2 regions of the Paenibacillus sp. J22P51 genome follow, and region 2 is predicted to be linked to the other one. Evidence: predicted binding sites of a transcription regulator. Region 2 holds the regulator's gene; the other holds the start of a gene.
The links. The regulator Rex, encoded in region 2, represses fermentation and respiration genes when NADH is low (regulators of the CRP and FNR family bind a similar motif). The targets are predictions, from matches to a motif close to TTGTGAAATATTTCACAA.
Positions count from the first base shown of each region.

Region 1: the regulator Rex is predicted to act here: its motif matches at 4,798-4,815, upstream of AC58QC_RS05010 (nitrate/nitrite transporter).

Region 1 covers NZ_JCAUAZ010000002.1:41,578-50,161, forward strand. The annotation lists gene AC58QC_RS04990 (efflux RND transporter permease subunit) at 1-1,050, opposite strand, end outside; gene AC58QC_RS04995 (peptidoglycan-binding protein) at 1,333-2,109, shown strand; gene AC58QC_RS05000 (anthranilate phosphoribosyltransferase) at 2,681-3,712, opposite strand; gene AC58QC_RS05005 (ANTAR domain-containing response regulator) at 3,709-4,359, opposite strand; gene AC58QC_RS05010 (nitrate/nitrite transporter) at 4,831-6,072, shown strand; gene nirB (nitrite reductase large subunit NirB) at 6,418-8,584, shown strand, end outside.
Region 2 covers NZ_JCAUAZ010000005.1:96,452-105,035, forward strand. The annotation lists gene AC58QC_RS13290 (AAA family ATPase) at 1-5, opposite strand, end outside; gene AC58QC_RS13295 (hypothetical protein) at 1-534, opposite strand, end outside; gene AC58QC_RS13300 (cell wall elongation regulator TseB-like domain-containing protein) at 682-1,170, opposite strand; gene AC58QC_RS13305 (amidohydrolase) at 1,213-2,511, opposite strand; gene AC58QC_RS13310 (DUF47 domain-containing protein) at 2,770-3,396, shown strand; gene AC58QC_RS13315 (inorganic phosphate transporter) at 3,458-4,459, shown strand; gene AC58QC_RS13320 (redox-sensing transcriptional repressor Rex) at 4,512-5,132, opposite strand; gene dinG (ATP-dependent DNA helicase DinG) at 5,137-7,995, opposite strand; gene AC58QC_RS13330 (tetratricopeptide repeat protein) at 8,086-8,584, opposite strand, start outside.

The sequences.
Region 1 (8,584 bases), on a different contig from region 2:
GGAACGAATGTTTCTTAGGAAGATTAGAATAACGATTGTTGCAAATAATGCACCTAACAACACTTCTCTCATCATGCTATTAACGGAAGTAACGACGGATTCTGCTGTGGAGTAGATGACCTCTGCAGTCGCATTCGGATACTTCGCCGCGATCTCATCTGAGATTTTATTAACTTCCTTGCTGATATCAACCGCGTTGGAGCTAGTGTCTTTCGTAACAACCAATGTTAAAGAGTCCTTGCCGTTAATACGTGTCAATGTATCTTTGTTTGCGGCTACCTCAACTGTAGCAACATCCTTCAATTTAATTCCTGGAGCTACCGTTAAATTGTTGAGTGTATTGAGATCGTCTAGGTTTCCTACAACCTTAATCGCACTCGTTTTGCCATCGATGGGTCTCTCCCCAACATTGACGGTCACATTTTGACCTTGTAGAACACCCATAAGTACTTGTGCAGGCAATTTCGCGTTAGCTAATTTATCTTTGTCCGGGTGGATGATCACTTGAGAGACCGATGTACCACCAAGCACTACGCTAGCAAGACCTCTGATTTTTTGAAACTCAGGTAATATTTTCTCTTGCGCAAGCTCGATATTTTGTTTCGTGATGCCATCTTTGAAGTTAAGGGCTACCCAGGAGAGTGGAATCATCGAGGTGTTTAAACGAATAACGAAAGGCTTCGACATGCCCGCAGGGAGAACAATCGAGGAGATCGCTTCTTGAACGCTCGCTTGCGCATCCTTCATTTTAATATCCGAATCAAATGTCATATCAATTTTCATAAAGCCGTCAGATGATGTGGAGAATACTTCCTTCTTACCCGGCACACTGGAGACAGCTTTCTCTATAGGTGTAGTTGCACTATCTAGCATGGATTTGGCATCAAAGCCTTGACCGACGACCGTAACACTAATTTGTGGGAAATCTGCACTAGGCAGGAATTCCATCGGCAATTTAAAATAACTACCGATTCCTGTTCCTAAAATTAATATCACCAAAAAAATAACTGCTGCTTTGTTGCTAAAAGCCCATTTCGTAAACCATGTCACACGTCTCGCTCCCTTTCATCATCTATCTCTTTATTTCTCTAGGTTCAAGTATAGCAATATCATTCCATTAGCGAATATGGCTAGGGTCGGGTTTCATCTCGGTCTAGAGTCTGAGAAATCCCTTAGGTATAGAATTCCATCTTCGGAATGATATATGTAAATTAGGGCCTGGATAGATAGTATTTTCATGATTTGGATAAAAGGAAATAATGAAGGAAATGCTACCCTTATCGTCCATAGTGTGACGAAGATACTGAAGATGATGGGAAGTGAAAGTAACGCATGTTACAAGGCAAAAAGAGGTTAATCTGGATAGCCCTCATCTGTGTGGTCTTGTTCAGTGCTTCCACAACGACAGTTTTTGCGTATGGCAAAGGAGCGAAAGGCCCTGATGTCTACGCGGTTCAAGGGATGCTGAAATCTCTAGGTTACTATTCGGGACCGATTACAGGCTATTATGGCAATCAAACACAAGCTGGGGTTAAAGCATTTCAAAGTAGATATGGTTTGGCAGTAACGGGAAATGTCGACGATCAAACGCTACAATCGATTCTCTGGGCTTATGGAAATCTTAAGATTCCGAAGAAGGCGACACCAACGCCAGTGCCAACACCGGCGCCGACGCCGTATACACCGAGTCCTACACCAGCACCGCAGGTTCCATCGACATCTGGATTAACTGTGGAAGAGCAGCAAATGCTCGATCTCGTAAATAAAGAGCGTACTGCTGCGGGACTCTCACCGCTTACAGCGGACTTGGAGCTCACCAAAACAGCTCGTCTCAAAAGCCAGGATATGGTGGATAACAAATATTTCTCCCATGATTCACCAACGTATGGATCCCCATTCGATATGATGGAGAAGTTCGGTATTACATACAATGCAGCCGGGGAGAACATCGCTTGTAATCAAAGTGTAACGGCGGCACACGAAGCGCTAATGAACTCGCCAGGACATAAAGCGAATATTCTGAGTAAAGATTACACGCATATTGGCATAGGCATTGTGGACGGCGGGCCGTGCGGTAAAATGTTTACACAACAGTTTATTGGCAAATAAAATAGCGATAAGGAGCTAAGCAGTGTTTGCGCTTAGCTCCTTTGTTTTTGGGAAAATAGGATGAGCTCCTAGGGGACCTTTAAGTCGAAAAAATCGATTTACGAGTGGCGAGAATGGCAATAGGAGTAGTGTAAGTCGATAAAATCGAGTTACGCGTGGCGAGAATGGCAATAGGAGTAGCGTAAGTCGATAAAATCGAGTTACGAGTGGCGAGAGTGGCAATAGGAGTAGAGTAAGTCGATAAAATCGAGTTACGAGTGGCTAGAATGGCGATAGGAGTAGCGTAAGTCGAAAAAATCGAGTTACGCGTGGCTAGAATGGCAATAGGAGTAGCGTAAGTCGAAAAAATCGAGTTACGCGTGGCGAGAATGGCAATAGGAGTAGTGTAAGTCGAAAAAATCGAGTTACGCGTGGCGACTATGGCGATAGGAGTAGCGTAAGTCGATAAAATCGACTTAATCCATCCCCCCGGGCTCCATTGGGGTCCTCCAAGTCGATAATAAATTGCAAAAAGAGTGTCCCCTGCCACAAACATGGCTTATGGGACACTCTCTTTCGCTTACGTCTATGTTTAAGTAGCCGATACAGGTTTAATCGCTTCGGTCCATTCCGTATACTTCTGAAGTGCAGCGCCTTGCTCAATCGCATGACGGGCCATGTAAATGCCTTCTTCAATGGAGCCTGCTTTTTGGGAAACCCACAAACGTACAGCACTGTTAAGTAAAACCATATTTAAGTAAGGAAGTGCTGCATCTCCACGCAAAACGGACAATGTGGTTTCGGCTTGAAGTTCAGCCGTCCATTCCACTTCTGGCACTTCAACCATCAGCTCATAAATTTCAGGATCCACAATGAATAACTCACTTGTCTGATCTTGGATGAGATAAGTTCTTGTCCGCTTATCGACGCCTAAGTCTTCGGAGCCCTCCATACCCTGCACCACGATTCCTCGAGAAACACCTAATTCAATTAGCAAATTCGTGATTTTCTCAAAAACAGTACCGTGGAATACACCGACAGCCATGAATGGAGCTTCTGTGAAGCGCAGCAGTTTTTCTGCGGTATTGAACACAGTTCGCAAACCAAGCTCTTTACGAAGCTCGCGTAGTTCACCAAGCGGCCCACACCAGCTTTCTGTTGGTGTGAACAGGAAGCCTGTTCGCGCCGCAGCGGAGATCAGTGCTTCGCGTGAAGCGCCAAGCGCATTTACGCCCATTGCTGCAAGCACATCGGACAAGGTGATGCCCCATTTGGGCGGCATGCTCGGGCTGCCATGCAGCGTTGTTGGCAAACCGCAGGCTGCGAGTACGAATGCGGTTGGCAGCGTCGCGATAAACGTGCGCGTACGACCATCATAAGGGCCGGCACAGTCCATGCTGCCAGCTATAGGATATGTGGTCACACGTTGGCGCAACGCGTTAATGAAGGCTTTGATTTCATCAGGGGATTCCATTTTAATTCGTTCTGCTACGAGAAAAGCTCCAATTTGGGCTTGTGTGGCCGTCCCGGTTAATATGAGTTCAGCTGCTTGGGCAGCTTCCTCATACGTAAGGTCTCTGGCTCCGCGTTTGCCGCGGCCTACTTCTTTTAATAGAGATATCATCGTTTGCGGCCTCCTTTGTTCTGATCCTGTAATATCTGATACACCTTGACGATGGAGGTTGCGACGTCTACCATACGCTTACGTTCATTCATAGCTTGTTTACGGAGAAAATCATAAGCTTCAGCTTCTGAGATGCCTTTGATTTCGCATAAAATTCGCTTCGCCTGATCGACCCACTTGCGTTCCTCGAGTTTGGAAAGCAGCTGTTCACGTTCTTGCTGCCATTCGGTACGTTGGAAATAATGATTGACGCCAAGAATTAATGCGGCGTGGATTTCCAGTGGACTCATCCTGGAACCGATTAAGCCATCGATACCAGCATCCATTTTACATTCATTAGAAGGAAATGTGTGTGCATCACACCACCAGAATAGGGGGAGACTCCGCACGGCAAGCAAGCGTGAACGCCAGTCTGCTACTTGATCAGGACTTACCGATAATAAGACGGCATCGACCTTAGGGATGATAAAGGAAATTTCTTTCATATTAGATGAAGAATAAATGCGGAATCCCAAATTCTTCAGGATTTCATCTGGCAAAGATTCCATTCCATGTGTATCTTCCGTTCGTATAGCATGTGACGACTCAGAGGAGGCAGCTGAGCGAGTTGGCTTAAACTCGTCGATCAGTATGAATGATTGTAACATGGGAATACCTCCATCTTGAATAGCGTTTATCTCATGACAACTACATGTTAGGTTTTGGGGCTAATTGGTATTATTATACGGCAATACTATAGCATATGCACCTAAAATTTGTCGATATGCTACATCGAAACTAATGATTAATATTTTTATGTCATGTTTATTGACATAAGTCAGTGCTCATCGTATAATCAAGTTAGAAATCGGCACAATGATGTGCCACCTAACGAAGGCAATGGCGCCTATCCCCTTACAAGTACGTAAATGGATAGGCTTTTTATGTTCACTTTTATGCAAGGAAAAAAATAATCGATCATGCCGATCACGAAGAAGTGGCGGCAGTGGCAATGAGGCCGATGAACATCCCACGATTGATGGGGTATGTTTATCGGCCTTTTCTGTTAATGTACAGTCACACAAGGTAGGATAGGAAAAAAAAGAAGGCGAAAAGCCTCACAAAAGGAGAGGGAATCCATGGTTGATCGGAAAAGTTTTATGCAAGTGGGGCACAAAGGGTCATTGTTCAGTTCATTCTTATATTTTGACATGAGCTTCATGGTATGGGTTCTACTCGGTCCGCTAGCCGTCATTCTCTCCAATGATTTCCACCTGAATGCGGCTGAGAAAGCAAACCTTGTTGCCTTGCCTACATTGGGTGGCGCAGTATTACGACTTGTGCTTGGCGTGCTGACAGACAAGATTGGTCCTAAACGAACTGGACAGATTGGGCTTGCGTTAACCTTAATCCCATTGCTCTGGGGATGGTTATTCGCTAATACGATGGGGGAAATGTACTTCGTAGCGCTTATGCTTGGTATCGCTGGAGCAAGCTTTGCAGCAGCGCTGCCGCTGGCAAGCAGCTGGTATCCGCCACAATACCAAGGTTTAGCCATGGGGATTGCTGGCGCAGGGAACAGTGGAACGATCTTCGCTACCTTATTCGCGAATCGTCTTGCTCAGCATTACGGTGATTGGCATGTGGTGTTTGGAATCGCCTTGATTCCGATTCTGATTACTTTAATTGTATTTAGTATATTGGCGAAGGATAGCCCGAATAAGCCAGCGCCTAAGACGTTGAAAGAATACGGCAAAGTACTGAAGCAAAGAGATTCTTGGTTGTTCTGTATTTTCTATAGTGTAACTTTTGGTGGCTTCGTAGGGATGGCCTCTTATCTAACCATCTTCTTCAATTCACAGTATGGACTTTCACCCGTACGTGCAGCAGATTTTACAACCTTATGTGTGATAGGGGGCAGCTTCTTCCGTCCCGTTGGTGGTTGGCTCGCTGATAAGATCGGTGGGATTCGGATGTTAATGGTGCTATACGGTGTTGTTGGATTAATGATGGCGGGTATTTCAACGCTGCCAGCACTTTCACTAACAACGGTAATGCTCTTCGTTGCCATGATGGCCTTCGGTATGGGGAATGGATCCGTATTCCAGCTCGTGCCGCAACGTTTCCGAACGGAAATTGGCGTTATGACTGGGATCGTTGGAGCAGCAGGTGGACTTGGTGGTTACTTCTTACCTAAAATCCTTGGAAACCTAAAGTTATCCACAGGCTCATTCACACCAGGCTTTCTGATTCTAAGTGGAATTGCGCTCTCCTGTATCGTGATCATCGCGGTTGTTCAAGGACAATGGAAACGTACATGGATTGGTGAAGGCGGTAAAGTAAAAGCAGCATCTACAAGCATGGATGCAGTTCAAGCATAAGCAGGCATGGGACGCCGCTGATTCTCTTCGTCAGCGGCACATCCAGTAAAGTTTTTGCTCATGCAGCTTGCTCATCAGGCTGTATGGGCAAAGACGTTACGACTAGCGTCTTTGCAGTAGATACGAAAGTATAAGTTTTATACTTTTACTTCGCATCTACCTTGGTAAACGAGTTCGTCCTTGAAGGACGACGGAGTCGTTTATCCTTGGTTCAATCGAACTGCTCAAGCTCCATATCCCAATTTGTCATTTGGGAGCTTGGCTCCTGAATGACCCCTTTTTTCACAACCACTCAAATTCGAATGAATGCCCTAGTAAATGGATGGAAGGATGATCACAATGACAATCAAAAAAGAGAAGTTAGTCCTGGTCGGAAACGGAATGGCGGGCGTAAACGCCGTTGAACATTTACTAAAGCTCACACCTGATAAATATGAGGTTACGATTTTCGGCAGTGAACCGCATCCCAACTACAATAGAATCTTGTTGTCCTATGTGCTCTCCGGCGATTCTAAAGTCGAGGACATCGTTATTCATCCCTACGAGTGGTATACGAACAATAACATTACCTTATATACGAATCAAACGGTCACGAGCATCGACACGCTCACACAAACCGTTACGAGCGATAAAGGCCTGACGGTTTCCTACGATAAATTAATTCTAGCAACCGGCTCTAATCCATTCATGATTCCTATGCCTGGTGCGGACAAAGAAGGCGTCATGGCTTACAGAACGATCCGTGATTGTGAAATCATGATTGAGTCGGCTAAAAAGTACAAAAAAGCGATTGTCATCGGCGGTGGCTTGCTAGGTTTAGAAGCAGCGCGTGGTTTCCTCAATCTCGGCATGAAAGTCGATGTCGTTCACATCGTCGATACGATCATGGAACGCCAACTCGATCGTACAGCTTCCAAAATGCTGCAAGCCGCTCTTGAGGAGCAAGGCATCAACTTCCTGCTCGAGAAGCAATCGGCAGAAATTATAGGCGACAAGCGTGTGACGGGCTTGAAGTTCAAGGACGGCTCCGTTGCTGAAGCGGATCTGATTGTTATGGCAGTAGGCATCAGGCCGAACGTAGCCCTTGCGAAAGAAGCCGGCATCGAATGCAATCCAGGAATCATCGTCAATGATTACTTGCAAACGAACGTTCCGAATGTGTACGCCGTTGGCGAATGTGCGATGCACAGAGGTATCGCCTATGGTCTGGTAGCACCGCTCTATGAGCAAGGTGCCGTGCTGGCGAAGCATTTGGCCGGCGTGGAAACGGGGCCGTATGAAGGCTCTATTTTGTACACGAAGCTCAAAGTATCTGGTGTTGACGTATTCTCTGGCGGCAAATTCGTGGATGCCGAAGGAACCAAAGCGATTCGCATTCATGATGAGTTCACGGGTGTTTATAAGAAAGTCGTGATTCAAGACAATAAAATTATCGGAGCCGTGCTCTTTGGCGATACAGCTGACGGTACGAGACTCATGCAAATGATTCGGGAAGAAACAGATATTAGTGGCATGGCGAAAACAGCTATTCTCACGGATGGTTCAAGTGGCGGCGGGGGAGCTGCTTCCGGTGTTGCTGATATGAAGGATGACGCGATTATTTGCGGATGTAACGGTGTAACGAAAGGGACGATTTGTTCGGCCATTAAGGATCAAGGCTTAACAACGGTAGATGAAGTGAAAAACTGTACGACTGCTTCTCGCTCTTGCGGTGGCTGTAAACCGTTAGTTAGTGATCTACTAGCCTTTACCTTAGGAGCTTCTTATGATAAAAATGCTGCGAAAGAAACGATCTGTGGTTGTACGACACATACGCGTGACGAAGTGGTTACCGCTATTCGTGAAAAAGGATTGTCCCACGTTCGTGAAGTAATGAATGTTCTTGAATGGAAAAATGAAGAAGGCTGCTCCAAATGTCGTCCAGCATTGAATTATTATTTGGGCATGATCAGCCCTGCAACCTATAAAGATGACAGCACATCTCGATTCGTCAACGAGCGTATGCATGCCAATATTCAAAAGGATGGTACGTATTCCGTTGTTCCACGGATATATGGCGGTGTTACGAATCCAACGGAGCTCAAGCGCATTGCAGAGGTTGCTGAACAATTCAACGTACCAACGGTGAAATTCACCGGAGGACAACGTCTCGACTTGCTAGGTGTGAAAAAAGAAGACTTGACCGCGATGTGGGAAGCTCTTGATATGCCATCGGGGTACGCCTACGGGAAAGCCTTGCGGACGGTCAAAACATGTGTCGGCGAAACCTTCTGCCGCTTCGGTACTGGGGATGCGATGGGTGTCGGTATCGAACTGGAGAAACGGTTTGAGCGGCTGAATACGCCAGCCAAAGTGAAGCTTGCTGTATCTGGTTGTCCGCGCAATTGTGCTGAATCAGGGATTAAAGATTTAGGTGTCGTCTCTGTCGATGGTGGCTGGGAGCTGTATGCTGGAGGTAACGGTGGCGTCAAGGTTCGTGTTGGCGATCTGCTAAGCACAGTCAAAACGGAAC
Region 2 (8,584 bases):
CTCATTCGGCCACACTCCGATCTGGGAGATTCTTGGCAGCATGATAAATTTCGTGGCATCACCATCTGTTAAGCGAATATATACGTTGTGTTCATCCATTTCACTGTCTACTTTCATACTTGGAACACCATTTGCATACTTCTGTAAGGTTGTTGGAATATCGGCATAATGCTTCGTTTCCATAGCTTGAGCTACCTCAAATAACGCTTTAGACCACCACTGATCCAGCTTATCTGACGATTGATTCTTAACGGAAATGTTCACAGAACGCTTCCCGATAATCGAAGCGCCTTCTTGCTTAATTAGTTCAACAACATTTCGTAAATTAGCGTCAGGCTTTAATGTCACTTCAATATCCACTTGATTGGAAGAAAGCTTAATTGTTGAGTCGGTCACACCTGGTGCAGTACTGATTATATGTGATAATGGATTTTCCATCGCAAAACTTGTATAGGCGAACCAGCCTCCAAAAAGTACTCCGGCCGAAATAATCACGCTCAAGACAACAGGTAAAAGGCGCAGCTTCATCTTCATGGATTCGCGTCCACCTTTCTGTAAAAAGTTATTTTCTTGCCTCAAAAGCTATACGATTAGTATATCACCGCATACACACTCAATGCCTTATGTAAACAGTGGAAACACGAAACCATACTTCCTCCCCATAAAAAAAGCTCAACCTTCTTATTGAAGGCTGAGCCGATACGTATCCAGAAATTTACCGTCTTTGAAGGCATAGTAGTCATAGAAATACCGAGTACCTCTATCATCCTTCGATTTATAAAACACTTCCCAAACATAGTCATTACCTAGCTTACCTGGCATAACCCGCTCGATTTGACTGCTAGGCGCCTTTTTCATAACAGCATCCCGAGCTTGCGCCTCCGTGAAGGCTTCTTCCGTCATCTCTGTATGAACTTCTTGGTCTGACACCCAAGCAATTAAGCTTTGTCCGAGCTTATTTTCCCCATATACAATCTGAAATGCTTCATCACCATAGAAAAAATCAACCTTCGAGGCTTTCGTCATCATACTTCCCTCATAGGCTTTCTCAACAGCTACGCGCTTCTCATCCCAGTGTTCGTTCTGCACATTGAGGTAAAATCGGCTCAGCACAACACCCAGCGTTGCTACAATAAAGATGCCAAGTGTAATCGTTCGCTTCGCATTCATGAACGCGGCGCACCTCCCCATGTCCACTTACTAGGCTAAGCATTAGCCTTTTAGTCTATCAAAGCATAATTCGAATTCACGTTTAATTTTCTCTTCATCTAGTGTTATGCAATCACCTTTACGCACGATCCATTTGCCATCTACACACACATCAACGACATCCTTAGCACAAGCGGAGTACACGATATGTGAGATGAAGTCAGTCTTCGGCAAGAAATGAGGTTGATCAATATCTAATGCAATGAAGTCTGCCTTCATGCCTGTCGCAAGATGACCAACATCATCCAACCAGATCGATTCTGCTCCCATGCGAGTTCCAAGCAACAACGCTTCCTTCGCTGGAATAGCTAATGGATCTCCAGAAACTCCTTTATGAATAAGGGCAGCCAATCGCATTTCTTCAAACATGTCCAAATTATTGTTGGATGCCGCGCCATCCGTACCTAAGGAAACCTTGACTCCTGCGCGCAACAACTCTGGTAAACGCGCAACACCGCTGGCAAGCTTCAAGTTACTGCCTGGGTTATGTGATACACGTACATCATATTGCTTAAGAATAGCAATTTCTTCATCGTTCAAATGAACGCCATGCGCGACCAGCGTAGGTCGTGTGAACACGCCTAGATTTTCCAAGTGAGCAACAGGTCTTGCTCCGTACTGCTCTACATTGCCTTCAACTTCGCGTCGTGTTTCTGACATGTGTGTATGAATAGGAAGATTTAGATCATGTGCAGCCTGAACAATACGCTCAATATAATCTGGTGGACATGTATATGGCGCATGCGGAGACATCATCGTTGTAATTCTTCCGTCCGCTTTACCATGCCAATTCTTAGCGAATTCCGTTGCTTCAATTAGCTTAGCTGTTTGTACGTCTGGCGGACAAAGTCCGATCACACCGCGGGTCAAGACACCACGCATCCCAGAATCTTCAACGGCAAGTGCAACTTCATTCATATGATCGTACATATCAACGAATGTTGTTGTACCCCCTTTGATCATTTCAAGAATCGATAAACGTGTTCCCCATTTGACATCCTGCGAAGTAAATTTCCCTTCCATAGGCCACATTTTCTCTTCTAACCACACTTGCAGAGCCAAATCATCACCGTACCCGCGCAGAAGCGACATTGCGGCATGACCATGCGTATTAACTAGCCCTGGCATGTACAACTTATTAGTACCGTCGATCACTTCATCATAATGTTCAAGAGGTTCTGGAACTTCTTCGCCGATGTATGTAATCTGACTGCCTTCGATAACCATGCAGCCTTTAATGGATGTTGTTGTGTCTTCCTTATTAGTAATAAAAATACCATTCGAAATTAATGTTTTTTTCATAGTAAAAAACCCTCTCTATGCTCATTCTATAAACAGCTAATACTCCATAAACTTTACATCTTCAAGCTTGTAAAATCAAGGAAGCTGATCGCTATTCCTTATCTGTTGATAATTTGTAAATTGTCACGGAATTTTCGTTGCTTTAGCCCTTATGAGTATGATACTTTAAACATTGTGAGTTTTTTCTACAATTTGGTCATATTCGTTTCACAAATTCGTTTAAAAACTTGTACATATAGTAAAAATTAGGAGGATTCTATGACAACGTTATTCACCAGAAAGAACGAAGTCGATTTCTTGCAACTTCTTATCCGTGCTGCAGAGAACGCCTTGCAAACAGCGCAACTGTTTCGTACAGCCATGATGGGTGATAAACCCCCAATTGAGTATGTCAAAGCGATTCATGATCTTGAGCATGCAGGCGACTCCATTACACATGATATCTTTAGAGGTTTGAACAAAGTATTTATCACTCCGATTGATCGGGAAGATATTATGGTTCTGGCTTCGAAGGTAGATGATGTTACCGATGGTATTGAAGCTACGATTGCTCGCTTCGACTATTTGAGTGTTTCCCATACGGATGCCTACATGAAAGATTTCTCAGGAGTTATCGTAGACTCATGTCAACATATGCTTGATGCCTTCAAGCTTTTAGCCAAGAAAAAGTATATGCAAATTCCGGAGCACACCGTTGCTATAAATAAATTAGAGAATGATGGAGATCGGTTGATGCGTGAAGGGATTCGCCAAATTTTTATCACGCGCAAAGATCCGTACGAAGATTTTAAACTCAAAGAAATTTACGAGCGTCTGGAAGAAACGACTGATGCCTGCGAAGATGTTGCCAATATTCTTGACAGTGTAGTACTTCGCTACTCCTAAGACACAAAATGTCTCTGTGTACGAAGAAAGTTTTCCACTTGGAAAACGCTAGGAGGAATTCATGTTAACTTATTTGATAATAATCGTTGCACTTGCCTTGCTATTCGACTTCATCAATGGATTCCACGATACAGCTAATGCGATTGCGACTTCAATTTCCACGCGAGCATTAAGCCCTCGAGTCGCTATTTTCATGGCTGCTTCACTTAATTTTGTTGGGGCTATGGTTTCATCGGAAGTAGCCAAAACAGTAGGCGGAAGTATTGCCAATCCTGCGAAGATCGAGAATGGGGTTGAAGTCGTTATTGCTGCTTTACTTGCGGCAATTATTTGGAACCTGCTTACTTGGTATTTGTCGATTCCCTCATCATCCTCTCATACTCTACTTGGTTCCCTAGCCGGTGCCGTTATCGCAGGAGCAGGATTCAATGGCGTGAATTGGAGCGGCTTTACGCAAATCATAATAATTTTGATTCTATCGCCGATTATTGCTTTCGTTCTAGGTTATCTCATCATGGTATTGATCAAATATATCGTGATTTGGTCCGGTAATACGTCCAGATCTAAGCTAAATCGTGGATTCCGTACGCTTCAAATCCTATCCGCTGGATTATTATCATACTCCCACGGAGGTAATGATGCGCAAAAAGCGATGGGGATTATCGTATTCGGTCTCGTTGCTGCCGGCGTGCAAGACGACTTAAATGTACCGCTGTGGGTTAAAATCGCTGCCGCTCTTGCTATGGGACTTGGTACATCCATTGGTGGATGGCGCATTATTAAAACCGTGTCTGGTAAAATTGTAAAAATTGAACCGATTAACGGTTTTGCTGCCGATTTAACATCTTCGATCGTCATTCAATTCTCAACTTTCATTGGTAAACCATTATCAACAACACATGTTATTTCCTCAGCGATTATCGGAACTGGCAGTGTGATGCGTTTCCATGAAGTCCAATGGGGTACTGTAGGTCGAATGTTAATCACTTGGATCATTACGATTCCGATCTCAATGGTACTAGCTTACTCGCTTTACTTTGCGATTTTCCGCCTAATCATGTAATAATCACAAAGGCACGACCCGCTGAACTTCCGCGTGTCGTGCCTTTTTCATTCTAATCTAGATAGTAGGCTAAGCTCTGAAGCTCTGTCGTAAAATCCGCATAATGGACTCGCACATCAGGTGGTACTTTAATGATAACTGGCGCAAAATTTAAGATGGCTTCGATCCCGCAAGCTACGAATTCATTAGCCACATTTTGTGCTTCCGCGGCAGGCACTGTAATGATACCGATCCGCACGCCAAGCTCAGCCAAAACAAACTTCATTTTATCCATTGGAAGCACCACCAAGTTATTAATAACTTCCCCCGTCTTGGATGGCATCGCATCGAAAAGCGCTACAATTTTCATATCATTTCGTAAGTACGTATTATAATTGCAAAGGGCTCTACCTAAATTTCCGGCTCCTACGAGGGCTACTTGGATATGTCGATCTAACTTAAGAATTTGCCGAATCTTCTCAATCAGATAATTGATATCATAGCCGATTCCTTTTTTACCAAACTCCCCGAAATAAGCCAAATCCTTACGAATCTGAGCAGGATTCAGATCCAGTTTCTGACCCAAATCCTGAGAAGACACGGTTGACACATTGTTCATTTGCAGTTCGTTCAAATAACGCAAATAAATCGGTAATCTGCGGACAACGGCTTCCGAAATTTTCTGTGTTTTCACGTCTTTAGGCTCCCCCCATCCACTGCTCTATCCTCGGTAGCATTTGTTCGCACGTCATATGCTCGATCTTCGGACCAGGCAACGAATAGAGGAAATGCTTGCCATAATACGTTTCAATAACACGTGTATCATAAATGATAACGATCCCTTTGTCAGACGCTCTGCGAACAAGACGGCCAAAGCCCTGTTTAAACCGTATAACGGCCTGCGGCACTGAAAATTTCATGAACGGATTCTCATTCCGTTTCTTAATATTTTCACATTTGGCTTCCACTAACGGATGATTAGGCGGCTGAAAGGGTAGACGAATGATCGCAAGGCAGCTAAGTGCATCCCCTGGAATATCCACACCCTCCCAGAACGAACTGGTGCCCAGCAGCACGCACATTTTGTTATCTTGGAACATGCGGGTCAGCTTGCTACGATTGCCGCTGTCAACGCCCTGTCCAAGCACAGTGATGCCATGTGGAGCCAACTTCTCCTTCATCCCTGCATGGACGAGCTTCAGCATTCGATTCGAGGTGCATAGAACCAGCATTCGGCCTTTCGTCACCTGTGCCACATCACTCAGAGAGTTGATCAGTGCTTCTATGAAAACAGGGTCGCCAGCTCCCTTAATGGTTGGAAAATCTCGCGGAATCACAACCAAGGCTTGCTCACGATAGTTAAAAGGAGATGGCAATTGAACCGTCTTCAGCTTCCCTGACTCTTCGTCCTCTGGAATGGCTAATCCAAGCTGCTCAGCAGAATATTGGAATGACTTATTCACAGAGAGTGTCGCTGAGGTCAGAATGATGCTATCTTTCGTTTCAAAGAAGTGCTGCTGCAGCAAACCGCTAACATCCGTCGGAACTGAATTCAGCTGCACTGATTTGGCCTTTGCATACGTGCCGGCTTCGATCCAGTAAACGTACCCTTCATCTGCCATTTTCATAAAGAAATGAAGCGCATCACGATGGGCGTACAGCTCTTTCACTGTTCCGTTCAGATCGGTCACGAGCCCTTGAACCCCAAGACCATCCTGCTGTTCCTTTAACTCATTTAACAATTTATCCAATGTCCGCAGCAAATCATTCGCGTTCAGATAAATGTTATCCTCCATGATCAGCAGCTCACGCCAGTTGGACGGCAACGTTTCAGGCTTCAATCGCAAAACGTACTGCGAGGTTTCCGATTGCGAAGGATCGCTGCCTGAAGAAACAAGTTCATATAATGCTTCACTTAAACGTTCCCAGTCCTCTTTGATTGAAATAATTTTGGGAAATAATCCATCAATCGTTTGACTCCATGCCGCTGCGCGCTCCCCAGCCTCATCCGATTTCTGTAATCGAAAACGAAGCATCGGAAGCTGCCCGCTTCGATTGTCCTTATACAGCCACAGTAGTGAATGATAGAAAGCCGAAGCATGCAGCTCAATCCCGAGATGCTTACTCGCCACTTCTTCAAAGTGATGCGCCTCATCAATCACAAGGTGCTTGTAAGACGGTAGAAGACGGTTCTCAGCCTTCATATCCGTAAAGAGGAGGGAATGGTTCGTGATGATCACATCAGCCGTATTGGCGTCATTACGCGCTCGATGATAGAAGCACTTCTTGTACCAAGGGCACATTCGGTTTAAGCAGGAATCCGTATCGCTTGCGACAGAGTACCAGAATTGAGCACCTTTGTTCCCAAAGTGCAATTCCTCTTCGTCCCCATGCTCCGTCTCACTTAGCCAAACAACCATTTGCGCTGCGGTGATTGGATCTTCCCTGCCATTCTCATAATCCCGGGTTGTCAGTTTTGTTTCAAATTTGCGCAAGCACAGATAGTGGCTTCTGCCTTTCAGCACAGCCGCTTTGAATGGCACTGGAAAGATTTCTTTTAATAAAGGAATATCGCGCTCCCGAAGCTGTTCCTGCAAATTAATCGTGTGCGTGGACACAACGACTTTCTTTTCGTATTTCAAACCGTAGTAAATCGATGGAATCAAATATCCGAGTGATTTCCCAGTACCCGTTCCCGCTTCGATCATCAAATGCTGATCAGCCTCAAGGGACTTTTCTACTTCCTGAATCATTTGATCCTGAGATTCTCGATCCTCGTATACCTCAAATCGTTGTTGGAGAGCAGATTTCAGACCTTGCTGGAACGCTGTAAAAGAAGTGCCCAACGCTTCCGTTACTTCGTATTCCGAGCGCTGTTCTTCTTCATCACCCCAATCCGTCACATTCAGTGTAAATTGGCGGAAGTAACGATTTGTATCCATATCAACACTTGTCACTGACTCTTTATATAAACAAATCTCATCGAGGAACCATCCTAAATCCGTGTTACCGTTTTCGAAAATCTGATTCAGCCTTTGCACTGTTAAGAGAGGCAAACCCAATAACCGATCCAAACAATGGATCCAAATGAGTGCCGTGACTTCCGCATCGCTGTCAGCCTGGTGTGGTCTTTCATGGTCGATGCCAAACAGGGCTGCTACCATACTTAGCTGGAGGCTAGAGATGGACGGGAATAAGATCCGAAGCATATCCATCGTATCTAGGACTCGTCCTGAGAATGGCGGATATCCTGTTCTCGTAAGGCCTCTTTGAAGGAACGACAAATCAAATGCCGCTTGATGCGCTACTAACACACAATCAAACAAAAGTGGAAACATATCAGACATTACCTGATCGAGTGACGGCGCATCAGCGACCATTTCATTGGTAATCCCCGTTAAGGTTGTAATCGAAGAAGGTATACTAATCCCTGGGTTCACCAGAGAAGTATACCTATCTGTAATTTCAAATTGATCTATGATGACGAGTCCAACCTGAATAATTTCGTCCCCAGGCTGACTTCCTGTCGTTTCAAAATCCAAAACTGCAAATTTCATAACGTCTATCTTCAATCCCTTCGTCCTGCTCTTCTCCTAGCATACCAAATCTGATTAGGAAAAGGGAATACCTTGTTTTGCCGTTTCGGGTTAGGACTCATCCAGATTGATAAGTGGCTCCATACAAGAGGGATCGGTGTGATACGCTTTTTGAAAATATTCGAAAGCCTTCTCTAGATTCTGATTCTGCACTTGAATACAGCCCATTGCGTTATAGGAGATAGCTTTCATCTTTGAATTGTCCGTCAGCGGAAGAAGGAATTTAAAGTGCTGATAAGCATCGCCAAACTCCCCTTTTCGCAGATGTCCCATCGCTAAGTAAACCCGAGCTAACAGGAAATCCGGCTGCCGCTCAATTAACACTTCGAATTCTTTGATAGCTTGATCATACATGTACAGCTTGTAGTATCCTTGGCCGCGCATGAATTCTTCAGTCTGCTTGCCGGATACGTCGAGCTCCATCAGTTCGTCATGTAAGGTTTTGGTACTGATCGGCACCGCCCCATAGAACTTTCCCAGCTTCTCCTCAAAAAGCAGCCACGCCTCGATGAATTCATCACTCATCGTTTTCAGCACTTGCAGTTGTTCG